Regions from separate parts of the Acidaminobacter sp. QWL-03 genome, predicted to be linked through region 4. Evidence: riboswitches for the same ligand, from Rfam matches in the RefSeq annotation. Region 4 holds a riboswitch; each other region holds the start of a gene.
The links. A riboswitch is a leader RNA that binds a small molecule or an ion and turns the genes downstream of it on or off. The one in region 4 is predicted to bind cyclic di-GMP.
Positions count from the first base shown of each region.

Region 1: another riboswitch for cyclic di-GMP. It lies ahead of AC4PHM_RS05795 (polysaccharide biosynthesis protein); the one in region 4 lies ahead of AC4PHM_RS12015 (SpaA isopeptide-forming pilin-related protein).
Region 2: another riboswitch for cyclic di-GMP. It lies ahead of flgB (flagellar basal body rod protein FlgB); the one in region 4 lies ahead of AC4PHM_RS12015 (SpaA isopeptide-forming pilin-related protein).
Region 3: another riboswitch for cyclic di-GMP. It lies ahead of AC4PHM_RS13495 (LPXTG cell wall anchor domain-containing protein); the one in region 4 lies ahead of AC4PHM_RS12015 (SpaA isopeptide-forming pilin-related protein).

Region 1 is NZ_CM178752.1:1,281,285-1,284,658, forward strand. It holds gene AC4PHM_RS05795 (polysaccharide biosynthesis protein) at 1-1,615, opposite strand, end outside; cyclic di-GMP riboswitch class I at 1,810-1,894, opposite strand; gene AC4PHM_RS05800 (S-layer homology domain-containing protein) at 2,110-3,374, opposite strand, start outside.
Region 2 is NZ_CM178752.1:1,662,735-1,666,108, reverse strand. It holds gene fliD (flagellar filament capping protein FliD) at 1-196, shown strand, start outside; gene fliS (flagellar export chaperone FliS) at 209-586, shown strand; gene AC4PHM_RS07660 (hypothetical protein) at 608-1,003, shown strand; cyclic di-GMP riboswitch class I at 1,306-1,400, shown strand; gene flgB (flagellar basal body rod protein FlgB) at 1,551-1,940, shown strand; gene flgC (flagellar basal body rod protein FlgC) at 1,943-2,371, shown strand; gene fliE (flagellar hook-basal body complex protein FliE) at 2,405-2,719, shown strand; gene fliF (flagellar basal-body MS-ring/collar protein FliF) at 2,743-3,374, shown strand, end outside.
Region 3 is NZ_CM178752.1:2,890,758-2,894,131, reverse strand. It holds gene AC4PHM_RS13495 (LPXTG cell wall anchor domain-containing protein) at 144-1,841, opposite strand; cyclic di-GMP riboswitch class I at 1,887-1,978, opposite strand; gene AC4PHM_RS13490 (VanZ family protein) at 2,349-2,876, opposite strand; gene AC4PHM_RS13485 (hypothetical protein) at 2,958-3,125, opposite strand; gene AC4PHM_RS13480 (RNA polymerase sigma factor) at 3,331-3,374, shown strand, end outside.
Region 4 is NZ_CM178752.1:2,557,889-2,561,262, reverse strand. It holds gene AC4PHM_RS12015 (SpaA isopeptide-forming pilin-related protein) at 1-1,316, opposite strand, end outside; cyclic di-GMP riboswitch class I at 1,419-1,500, opposite strand; gene AC4PHM_RS12010 (MSCRAMM family protein) at 1,857-3,374, opposite strand, start outside.

The DNA of each region.
Region 1 (3,374 bases), 1.3 Mb from region 4:
CGGGTCTGAGTCCGGTAAACTTGATCTCAATATCCTTGTAAGGCTCCAGACCCGACAACCTGATCAAGTCTTCCGCCAAGTTAAGAATTCTCACCGGCTCTCCCATATCCAAAACAAACACATCTCCGCCCTTGGCAAGGCCGCCAGCCTGAAGCACTAGTCTCGAGGCTTCAGGAATGGTCATGAAGTAGCGAACCATGTCCTTGTGGGTCACCGTCACCGGTCCACCTTCTTGAATTTGTTTCTTGAAGAGCGGGATGACGCTGCCGTTGGAGCCCAGAACGTTGCCAAAGCGCACTGCGGTAAAGACAGTTTTATGAGATTCCACGGATTGGACGATCATCTCTGCAATCCGCTTACTGACGCCCATTACACTGGTTGGATTCACTGCCTTGTCCGTCGAGATCAAAACAAATCGTTCAGTCCCATAATTTATTGAGGCATCAACGAGTTTCAGCGTTCCAAAGACGTTGTTTTTTATAGCTTCACGGGGACTTCTCTCCATTAAAGGTACGTGCTTATGGGCAGCCGCATGAAAGACGACTTGTGGTCTTAAGTCATTAAATACTCTGAAAAGTTCTTTGCGATCTCTTACAGAGGTGATTACCATGTCCAGTTCAATGCCGCCCAGTCCTCTTGACCTCAGTTCGTTAGTCAGGTCATACACGGAATTTTCATTAATATCCAGGATGATCAGCTTCTTGGGTGCAAACCTCACTATCTGCCGGCAAAGTTCGGATCCTATAGATCCTCCCCCACCTGTGACAAGAACGGTTTTCCCTTCCAAATAGTCCTTGATCCCATCCATATTGAGGGTAATCTCATCTCTTCCCAGCAGGTCTTCAATTTCCACATCTCGGATTCTTTTAATGTCGACGTTATCAATCATCATTTCTTCCAGTGACGGCACAGTTTTGACTTTTGCTCCGGTTCTCTTGCACTCCTCCAAAATCTCTTTTCGATCCTGCATTGGAACTGTAGGGATAGCCAGAATAATTTCGTCAATCCTTTGACGTTTCGTCACACTTAAAATGTCATACCGGTTGCCCATGACTTTTATGTCGTTGACCAAAGTGCCTTCTTTTCGTGGATCGTCATCTATAAAAGCTTTAGGGTAACCAAACCGCTGCGGTTCTGACAGCAGGTGTCTCGCCATCATCCCTCCGGTGCGCCCCGCCCCTATGATCAGGATGTTTTTATAGCTTTGGCCAATAGTATAGGCACGATTCTTCAGTCTTCTTATAACTCTGTAGCTCAAACGGAATCCACCAATCAGAACAACATCAAAAAAGGAGATCAGTAGGAGACTTTTATAGCTGAACGCGCCTTCCAGGTAAACATCCATGAACGCCACCATCAAATGACTCAAAATGCCAAAAGAGGCAATTCTAATGAGTCCATCCACACTGGCATGCTCCCAGAGGCTGTCATAAAGCATAAGAAGCTTCATCATCAATAGTTTTAATCCGAGCATAAGGATGATAAAGGTCAACCCATTCTCAAGAAGAAAAAATAACCGCTCAAAATTCGCTTTCAGAATGATGGCAATGACAATGGACGCAAAGAGGAATGCTATATCCAGTAAAACAATTGAGAATTTTCGCGTCGATTTCATAGTCGATCCCCCTGGTTTTATTATGTAGAAATAACGATTTATGGCATCATTAGATACAACCATACGCCGTCATTTATTATACACGATTACAATTGTCGAATGTTAGGTTTTAATGTCGAATTAACATATTTTCAATATAAATACATAAATGATAATTTGCACAAAAAAACGACAGTCCATAGCTGCCGTTAATATGTTGCAACTGGCTGACTTTTCCGATTGGAGGAAGCCCCTCTAGCTTTGTGTCCCATGGTTTCCCACGGTTTACCAAATGTGTTAGTAACCTATATAATTACAAGTTTATATCGCCATTAACAACTATAGCATATCTTCAGAAAATTTGTAGGTCGAATAATGTCGAACCTATAAAAATGTTGAGAAAATATGGTGAAATGTTAGGAAAACGTATTATGTTATCCTTTTCTCCGTATTTTTATGAATAATAATGCGCCAGCAGAAGCCGTATCCGACTGTCTGACTGGCGCCTTCTTTATTTAATACACAAACGGCTGCACATCAAAGGACATGGACCTCAAATAATGCGTTACGCCTTCAGCATTCACCGGATCATAGTAATCTATGTAAGCTCCAATGGTATAGAACTCACATACCCTGAACTCAAATGGATCCTCCCCCGGTTCAAAGACCGGTGTAATCCAAGCCAAGAAATGATCGCTGTCCGCACTGATTTCTGTCATGGTAATGACACTTTCGAAGTAATCGTAGGAGAACATCAGCACTTCAGCCGTCTCAACGACGTTTGGATCTGTGTTGAGATCCGGATCTATCAGATAAAGCTCAATGGGAACGTAAGCATAGTGCGTTTTGCCCTCCGGCAGGAGCATAAGGATTTCTGCGGTGTGAGTTGGTTTTACTTCCGGTACCTCAGACTGAGGGTCTTCGGTTTGCGGCTCTTCAGGCTGCGGATCTAAGGGTTGTGGATTTTCGGGCTGAGGATCCGTTGGCTGCGGGTCTTCCGGTTGTAGGACCGGATCCGGCTGAGGCGCTTCAATCACTGGCTCAACAGGTTCTGCAGGCTCTTCTGGCGTTTCGGCTGGTTCTGTATCCGCCGGAGGCTCAGAGACAACCGGAGGCTCTGTAGTGACGGGAGGTTCGGGTTCAGGGGTTGGATCTGGCACCGGCTGAGGTTGAGGTTGTGGTTCAGGCTGTGGTTCCGGTGCCGGTGTTGGCTCAGGATTTGGTGTGGGATCAGGCTCCGTCCCATCGGCTATTGGCGTCTCGACTACCGGCTCTGTAACCACCGGCTCACCCAGCGGAACCGGTTTTGGCACTATGGCCGTCAATCCTTCTCTCATCCACTGCAGCTGAGACTTTGCCACCAGACAAATGGCCTCAGCATGGGTGAGCCACTGACGGCTTTTGAAGGATCCATCCGGGAAGCCTTTAAAGATCCCCTTTTGAGTCATCCCCAGGACAGACTCCAGAGCCCACTGTGGAATATCCGGCTGATCCGTATAAAGCTGCTGCTCCAGGATTCTTTCAGCTTTCATCAGATGATGAAGGTAGAAGGCGCCTTCCATTCTTGTGACATTGAGTGTTGCTGTGACTTCGGAGCTTTCACTGATTCCGCTTGGAATTTCAAAGGCTTCAAGGCCCTCAAAGCTGTTCTGAATGAGGATTTCAAAAGCCCCTCGGGTCATAGGCGCGTCCAGCAGACCAAGTGACTCGAATTCGTCAATCAGAGGATACCATTCTTCCGTAATGCCAGGTGACTGCCTGACCCAGTGCGTCGGCGGGT
Region 2 (3,374 bases), 900 kb from region 4:
CCAGGTCAAGAGCACAAGTCTGGAACGCTCGCTCAAAGACTTAAATCGCAGAATCTCAGAATTTGAAGACAAAATGGCAAAAAGAGAAGCCTACTACGTCAACATGTTTTCCAAACTGGACGTCGCAATGCAAAAATCAGAGACGCAATCGAACTGGCTGGCGGCCCAACTAGGCGGCATGCAGTCAGGTGAATAGGGGATGTTAAACATGAGTGCATACAATACAGCCCTCAGACAGGCTAACCAAGCTTATGGCGGGGCCCAGGTCAGTACGGCGCCGCAAAAAAAACTCATCCTGATGCTCTATGACGGAGTGATTCAAAACTTGAAGGCGGCAGAAGCTGCGCTTGAAGTCAAGAACCTTCAGATCGCCCACCAAAAAATTCTCAAAGGTCAGCTGATTATTGAAGAGCTGATGGTCACCCTGAATTTCGATGAGGGAGGCGACATTGCAAAGGATTTATACAAACTGTATGAGTACTTCCGCTGGTCACTGGTGCAAGCCAATATTAAAAAAGATCCCACGGCCCTCATTGAGATTCGTCAATATTTGGAGGAACTCAGAGGAAGCTGGCAGCAAATTTAGGTGAGGAAGCGGGGCAATGCCATGGAATGTCAAAGATTGCTGAGCTATCTGTCGACGCGTTTAAGTCTGCTGGAAGCCTGGCAAAAACTTTATACGGAGTATGAGCCTGGTGATCCTGAGCTGTCAGACGTGGTCGAAGTCTGCATGGATCAGATCAAAGCGTTGGATCAAAGTGTAAACCCTGAATGGGACAATAAGGGAAAAAATGACATTTTGGACATTTCAGACTTTCAAATTGCCATTCAACAGGTGCTAGAAAAAATATACAAATTGCATCAAAATCACCAGTTAAAACTGAAAAATCATAAGGAAGCGCTGGTCCTAGAAATGAAAGGTGTCAGGAAAGCGAAAGCTTTGTCCAGTCAGATTTTGACTGCCTCTGAGGAACGGATTTCCGGACTGGATACAAAAGCCTAAGAATCCTAAAAATTATAAGTTTCTGTGAATAATTAACAAAGATGAGAAAAGTGTCGAAATATCCGATATTTTTTGAAGTTTGTTATTTTATTGTTACTTTTCATGTGTTAAGATTAATTTGTTATGTTTTTTCTCAAGATTGACAATTAACATAACAGAGTATTGCTTCAAAATTATCGCATCCAGAATCGAATGACTGAATCATTGAATTGGATTTATCAGGAATTACAGCCTCGGCTTGGCCGAACACATCAGCTATGTCACAATTCCAGAGTCTATTCAGCATTCATCTCCGAAAACTTTTCAGAAAAAGGCAAACCAGGCGAAAGCCTGGGACGCAAAAGAACGGGCCTAAGTGGACTATGTAAATCAGTTCATATGGCAGCCGAGTGCCAGTAGGGAAGTTTTTTCTATGCCATAAAAAAGAAAATATTCCCAAATTAGTGAAAATAATGTAATATAATTATGCGGAATTGTAATAAAATGTAATTTTGAACTGGCATACAAAATCCGGAAGTCAAAAAATGAGAGAGGTGGTGCTTGCGCTATGATCCAAAATGATTTAACTTATCAGGCCCTGACGAAAGCCATTGAAGGGTCACAGCGAAGACAGGAAGCCATTGCCTCGAATTTGGCCAATCTCAACACTAAAAATTACAAAGCCAGCCGGGTTTCTTTTGAAGGAGAACTTAAAAAAGCACTTGGGGAAGCTCAGAAAAACAAGAATTTCGAAAATGCCAAAATCAGAATTGGCAACATTGCGCCAAAAGTTGTAAAAGACCAGAGCAGCCGCATGAACAATGACGGAAATAATGTCGATCTGGATCAGGAAATGAGCCTGATGGCCGCGAACCAAATCCTATACCAGACTTTGATTCAGCAGCTGAATCAAAAGTATCAGACAATGAGTTATGTGATTCATGAGGGGAGAAGGTAAGCATGGGGATGTTTAACGCCATGAACATTCATACAAGCGGTTTGACGGCAGAACGCTTCCGCATGGATACCATTTCGACCAACATAGCGAATGCGGAAACCACCCGTACAGAAGAAGGTGGGCCTTACATAAGAAAGATCGCGGTATTTCAGGAACAATTGAAAACTGAAATGAACAGAGCCGGACGTCCGGAGCAGGTCAGTTCAGGCATCAAAGCGGTTGCGGTTGTAGAGTCTGACGAAGAGACGCCGCTGGTTTACAGACCGGAGCATCCTGACGCGGATGAAAATGGCTATGTACGGATGCCAAACGTCAATCTCATGACGGAGATGATCGATATGATGGTCGCCCGCCGGGCTTATGAAGCCAATCTGACGGCGCTGAATACGAGCAAGGCCATATTGGTTAAAACCCTTGAAATAGGACGTTAGTCACTCAAAAAATGCAGCAGAGGAGCAATCTGAATGGCAATTAATCCTGTACTGACTCAAATGATGCCGCTCAATAATCTCGTTTCGCAAAGTTCAGGGATCAATAGTGGGGCAGGCGAAGCCGGTACTGTCAACTTTGGTGACCTGCTTAAAACACAGCTTGAAAAAGTGGAAAACGCTCAGATCAGAGCGGATGGACTGACGCAGCAGCTCGTCAGCGGAGATTCGGTCGAGCTTCATGAAGTTTTAATTGCGACTCAGGAAGCGAAGCTGATGCTGGAAATGACCATGCAAGTGCGCAACAAGGTTGTGGAAGCTTATAAAGAAATGATGACTATGCAGTTATAAAGCTGTTATGAGGAGAAGGATCGATGGCGAAGTTGAGCACGGCCTGGATTAGGATCAGGGAACAATTTAATGCACTGAGTTTAATGTCAAAGAGATTGATGGCGGCAGCCGCGTTCTCTCTGATTTTGTTTTTTGCGCTTTATGTCCTGATCCTGGGCAAAGTCAACTATGTGGTTCTTTTCAGCGGACTTGAACTCAACAGCGCAGCGGCGATTGTCGAAGAAATGGATCGCATGGGCACTGTGAAATATAAACTGGAAGACGGCGGTACGACTATTCTGGTAGATGACAAGGTCGTCAATGACTTGAGAATTAAGCTGGCTATGAATGGGAGTTTGCCGGATACGACCATCGGCTTCGAGCTCTTTGACAATCAGGGCCTTATGGTCACAGACCAGGACCGGAAAATCATGTTTCAGCGGGCAACCCAAGGGGAACTGGAGCGTACCATTAGAGCACTGGAAGAAGTCAAATATGCCAGGGTTCACTTGAATCTGGCTGAGAGTTCCTTGTTTGAAAAAGAGATTCAGGCGTCCTCAGCCACGGTCGTGATTGAACTGCAGCCGGGTAAAGGTCTGACAACGCCGCAGGTGGAAGGCATCCTGTCGCTGGTCAGCGGCGCGGTCAAGAATCTGCCCAAGGAAAACGTCACGGT
Region 3 (3,374 bases), 330 kb from region 4:
GAATTCTGAAAACTTTGGATCATAATTATTTCTTTAACGGTCTTTGACTTCGCCATTCAGCACAAAAAAAAGCGCCTCCATCAACAGAGACGCCTTGCTGTGTGTGCTTCATAATACTGTAGAATCAGTTCGTTTCATAACGTTTAGAACTTTTTTCTCAGCCCAACTCCCAGGCCCAGCAAAAGTGTACCGGCAGCGTAATAGGCATATGGCGGAATTTCACCTGTTTTTGGGAGTTTATCCAAAGCAGGATTTCCACGAGGCGTTTCTGGTTCAGTAACTTCCTCAAGGTCCTCCAATTCTTCAGTCTCAACCGGAACATTGACAGGCGTTTCGACCGAAGCTGATGATCCCATTGGAGTCGGAGCCTCAACAACGACTACGACCGACTCGGTTATTTCATCATTTTGTTTTGGTTTATCATTTTGTTTTGGTTTATCTTTTTGTTCTGTTTCATTGTCATTATTTGAGTTGTTGTCATTAGGTGATTCCACGACTGGATCGACTGGATCGACTGGGTCGACTGGATCGACTGGGTCGACTGGGTCGACTGGGTCGACTGGGTCGACTGGGTCGACTGGATCGACTGGGTCGACTGGGTCGACTGGGTCGACTGGATCGACTGGGTCGACTGGATCGACTGGGTCGACTGGATCGACTGGGTCGACTGGGTCGACTGGATCGACTGGATCGACTGGGTCGACTGGGTCGACTGGGTCGACTGGGTCGACTGGGTCAACTGGGTCGACTGGGTCGACTGGGTCAACTGGGTCGACTGGGTCAACTGGGTCAACTGGGTCGACTGGATCGACTGGGTCAACTGGATCGACTGGGTCAACTGGGTCGACTGGATCGACTGGGTCAACTGGGTCAACTGGGTCAACTGGGTCGACTGGGTCAACTGGGTCAACTGGGTCAACTGGGTCAACTGGGTCGACTGGGTCAACTGGGTCAACCTCAGTTACTACCGTTTTCACATCGAAACTAAAACTATCGGATTTATCCACCCAGTCCTTTACCTCCGTCACCAGAGACTGTCCCCCATTGATAGGTAGACTGAAAATCATACTTTCAAAATCCTTGATACTTGCATTTCCACTACCGGCAGTCATTAGGAGCCCAAGCCTCGCGTTTTCACCTAAAGGAAGATATCCTTCACCATTATCAATTGCTTCTAAAAAGTAGTGATTATTGTCCAAAGAGTTTCCCAAAGCCAGTGCACGGATTGCCGCATGGAGATTAGTGTCATAATTCTGGTACTTGTTTAGCAAGTAGTTTATGCGATCTGCAGCTTGGATACCGACCGTCTCCATCATGTTAACCAAGCCAATGTATTTGGTGTTAAGTTCCATTTTTTCAGTGCTGCCTAACATATAGTTCACGGTCGGCGTGACGAGATGGTTATTTCTATCTATTGAGATACTTGTAAATCCATCTGTCAAAGTAAAAGAATGGTTGCCTGGCTTCGTGTTCGAATTATTGCCTTGCTGGGTGTCGATCTTATAATCAACCACTTCAAACGCAGCATAGCGAACCCTAACAACCACATTCAGTGTTTCTACAGAGCTGGCATCGATCTCAAACGCTGTGGCATTGAAAGTACTCTCAGCTCCGCCATTAATAGAGACATCTATACCGTCAAATCTTAAACCCTCAATCAACGCCACGTTGATTGACGTTTTACCTATTACTGAAGTATCCAGTGTGTAAGTTCCGAAGGTTCCATTACCTGAATAAGTTGTTGTATCTTCCGCAAATCCCATCATCCCAAACGGGACCGCGAGCGTGATTATGAGCACAAAAATAAGGGATTGTGCCCATGATTTTGAATTGCGTTTCATGGTATTTCCCCCTGTCAAGTAGGTTATTTATCTATGATTACTTGACACGGCAACTGGACTGCCATAACCCAAATAATAAGGTCTTAGGCTCCATGGTTTTGCGTCCCAGCCTTTCAGCTGGTTTGCCTTTTTCGTATCAACGATCCTCCTCTACAGCTTTTTGAAAAAACACACAGTAATCTACTTTCAGAATAATGAGATAAAACAACCTTGTCAAGGTGTATTTTTCGGCCGAAAGCCTTATGTAAACCCGCTTTCAGGGGTTTGAGAATACCCACTTCAAGATGTTGTATCTATTTCTAAACAATTTTGATTTTGACACAAAATGTGCCAAAAAAATATTTTCCGCATTCTGCAAGAAAGTGTTTTGACACCTTTTTCACTTCAGGAAGAAAATGCCCTTTTATGACCATCGGAAAAGCTCTTAAATGCGGAAGGGTCTCCCTAACTCCCGCCTCCTCCCAAAAAAATTCCGCCGATGGTCACGCCGCCATCTCCACAGCGCCATTACCCTCGACGGAACTCTTTCAATTTCTTTCGATCTTTCCTGATAAACCGCCCGACCGCCAGCATCACCGAGATCGCCATCCACGCAACCAGCACACCCAGCAGCGCCCCAACCGCGTCCAGCGCCATGTCAGATACCTGCATGGTCCGCCCCGGCACAAAATGCTGGTGCACCTCGTCCGCGACCCCAAGCAAACTCGCAATCAGCCAGGCCGGCAGCACCAGCCGCAGCCCTTTGCGGCGCGTCAAAGTAAAAAACGCCACCGTCACAAACCCGCCCAGCACCGTAAACAGAAGCAAGTGCGCGCCCTTTCGCGCCAAATATTTCAACAAAACAACCGACGGATCCGTCGACCGTATCAATTCCGCTTTCGTCGCCAGCCCAAGCCGGACCAGCACCTCATAGGTCTGCTGTGTCGTCTCCTGCATGGCCTGACTCGAGAACCAGTAAATCACCGCAACCCAGACAATTACCAACAGCAGCGTCAATACGCGCTTCACGCGGGCATCCCCCCTCACCTCAACCATTATATGTCGAGATCAGGGTTGAGGTCAAGGCCGCCACCAGGTTGACATAAAATTGTTTTCGCCAACTGTGCAGGTCTTCGCCTACATTGAATTCCCGCCGCGCTCCTTCTCCCTGATATACAGGTCCAGCGCCCGAATCCCCCGGTGGGCCAGCTTGAACATCAGATAGTAAAGGTAAACCGTCAGCACCAAAAATCCAATCACAACCACAACGTTAAAAAGTCCAAACAAGCTCCAGAATGCGTTCATTTTCCAGCCTCCAAATAATTTTTCTGCCGATGGTCACTTCAACCCACAACCCGTCCAAACACCAGCCTTCACCTTTTACCCAACCTCCCGAGCCTAAAACCGATTCATTTAGCATCCCAAATGGTATAAATAAGAAAAGAATTTACAGCCATCATGCAATAAAACACCACGCTCACGCGTTACTCAAATAGAAGGAGCCCTGTCTATGATCCTGTTCACCTTTGTCATCGACAATTCCATAGAACCGCA
Region 4 (3,374 bases):
ACTTCCATCAGAGAAATGGCTGATTCACTGGTGGATGGCATGTCATGTTCCATGAAAAGTTTGAATTCAATATCTTCAAGGGCAGGTTCACCGTTATCCCAAATGCCGTCTTTGTCTACATCGACAAATTTCCAGATGGTGATAGCGCCAAACTCTTCTTCCTCTTCACTAAAGTAGTTCCCAATTCCAATTTCAAGCGGATTTTCAAAATCTTCGCCGCCGACCTCGATCATCATGAAACCGTCATCGTCGAAGCCTGGTGTCGTGATTTTCGCGCTGCTGTGCTCTTTTAAATAGTAGGTGCCAGCTTCGAGACCGCTGAAGAGAAGTTCGCCGTCCTCATCCGTGTAACCGTGCTGGAGAGGGTTTTCGTCTTCAGGATCTTCGAAGAGCATGAAGTGAATGTCTTCGAGGAAATCGTCGTTGCCGTTCATTTTGCCGTCTCGGTTGAGGTCTTCGAATTTAACGATTCTAACGTCGAAGGTGTCATCCGGGATAATGTTGCCAATTTCGACTCGGGTGGTTTGGTCTTTGTTGATGGAGATGGAGAGGAGACCATCGGTAAAGACTTGTCCTGTGATTTGGTAGTCGGACAGTTCTTTAATGGTGTACTCGCCAACCGGGAGGTTGGTGAGCTCGATCAGGCCGTCGTCATCCGTAGTGAATGGGGAGTCTTCGAGTGCCTCGTCGTCTTCGTTATAGATTTCGAACTCGATGCCGGAGAGGGCATGCTCGTCGTCCTCGTCAAATTCGCCGTTCTCGTTCATGTCGTGAAATTTAAAGATAGTCAGGCTGCCGAATTCAGGGTCTGGTTCGTCAGGCTCGCAGATTTGAATGTGGATGTAGCCGAACCATGCGCCGCTGCTCTCTTCAGAGTCAATAACCGTGCCGGCATAAGCGGTTTCTCCGCCGACAGCCAGGTGAAGGATGAGATAGAGATCCTGACACTGGCCTGGGTTGAGATCATCGAGGTCAAGGGTTATTGGACCGATGTCAAAATCTTCTTTTGCTGGATTAAAGCTTCCTTTGTGTTCAGCCTGGCCAGGTGTTGGACGTGAGTCTGGCAGGGTATCGAAAATGTCCAGATGGAACTCGCTGGCTTTTTGGCCATCATCCAGGTTCACGTCGATGGTTAACTGGTCGCCATCGATCATCACGGTGGCTTCACCGATCACCATATTCTGACCTGCCGTAATATCAAAAGTACCTTCAAAGTCGTATGCCGTCACCGCCAGTGACGGAAAGCTCATCAGCACCATGGTCAACATTATGCTCAAACTCAGAAGCCGCTTAACTTTTCTTTTCATTCCTAACATTGTTCTCACCTCTCGCTTTCTTAGTATTCGTAATCGCCTCAAATGCGTCACTTGCTCTCAAGGGCAAATAAAAAGCTGCCATGACAACACAAAACGGTTGTACATAGCAGCCGGTCGACCATAGCTCGCACTTTAGGCCCTGGCTTTGCGTCCCCGACTTTCGGCGGGTTTGCCCTTGTATGTAATGAGGTTTTGTGTGGCCAGGCAGTTACAGGGGTCAGAGGGAGATTTGCTGTGGATCTAAAACTATGTAGTGTGGCGGGGTGTTTAAAAATTTTTAACTGCTTCTTGATAGTGCATAGTTACCCTGGCAGAAGGGGTTTAAGCGTTTTTCGATAATGATTTTCATTAACAATATGATCAAAAAAGGGGCGTAAGTTGGGTGACGCGGACGGATTCAGAGTTGGTGACGCGGACAACTTTCAAACTGGTGCCAGAGCTTGTTAGGATGGCCTCCTCAAGTCACAAAAGGCGCCCCCGAAACCCCGGGAGCGCCTTAGAGCTTATTACATACTACTCAGATCTCCACATTGTGCCGCATTAGTTCCCTGGCATTCTCACAACTGCGTGAGCTGCGACGTAGACTGGACCTGTAGCAGCGATACTGACACCATCCTCATATGGGAATTGGCCAGGGGAGTCAGTCATCTTGCCGTTTTTGAGTTTTGGAAGATTGGATGTGCCAATCCAAACATGAGTGTCCATCAATTCAAAGCCGTCCAGCATGTGGTAGGTCACGGTGACGTAACCGCCGGAGTAAACAATTTCAACATGTCCAACTAAAGTGCCATTTTCTACAATGTTGCCGCCAGCGCCAGCGATTAAGTCGTGGATTTCGCTATATCCATCGGTGATAGGACCAATATTCCAGCCCCAGTTGTTGGATTTCACGGAATCCAAGTTTTTGTTATTACCTAGTGCCCAAGCGGTTTCATCGTGGTATGCCATAGTGTTAGTGATTGTCACCATGGCAGGTGAGACTGCGCCTGCAACGACCATCACAGATTGCGGACTGATGTTGGAGGTGAAGTTTTCACTGCCGACAAATGCCAGCTCTGTGAAGGTATATTCACCAGGGATCAAGTCGTCCAAAGTTACGGAACCAGATCCGGTTACTTGATCGATCTCAATTACAGCTGCAAACCCTAACAGATAGGAAGGACCAGTCACGACTACGACGATTTCTTCAGGCCATAAGGTCCCATCGCCGCCGATGAAATTCTTAGTGATCGTCAGCGAACCCGTCATGAAGACGTTCGTGAATTCAACAGATGCCACTTCGCCGTTTTCCACTTCGATTTCAATTGGAAGGGTTGGTGCCATCCAACCGGATGGAACGTTAACTTCAGTGATTTCATAGGTGCCAGGAAGGAGATTTTCAAGTTTTACATAGTAGCCATCAGCTTTTTCAAGTGTCACATCCAGACCGTCCGGATCATAGGAAGGTCCTTCAATGTGAATGTCAATTGTCTCTGGAAGCATGGATTCTTCAAATCCCACAACGCCTTCGTAATCGAAGAGTTTGGTGATTTCCAGATCACCAGGGACGTAGACGTTGGTGAAGCTGATGGAGACGAGACCATCGGCTAAAACTTCTTTATTAATTGGAAGGTCAGGCGCCTCCCATTCGTCCCCAACGTTGATTTCGTCAATGCTGTAGTCGCCAGGGATCAGGTTTTCAAGCTTCACGTAGTAGTCGTCAGCTTTATAGAGTGTGACATCCAAACCATTCGGATCATAGGAAGGTCCGGTGATGTGAATGTCAATAGAGTCTGGCAGCATGGATACCTCAAATCCCACTACGCCTTCATAATCAAAGAGTTTAGTGATCTCGAGGTCGCCAGGAATAAAGGTGTTCGTAATTGCAACTGTAACGATCGGTTCTGCGCCAGCCACTACAGAAGCAGGTGATCCGTTGATCAAAGATGACCACATGTCAGAGCCTGTGAATTCGAGCTCGTCGACGGTATAGTCACCAGGGATCAGGTTGCCGATGGTCACTTCGCCAACACCCAGTTCGCTAATAGGGATGTCTACTTCCATACCGAGTGGATAGGA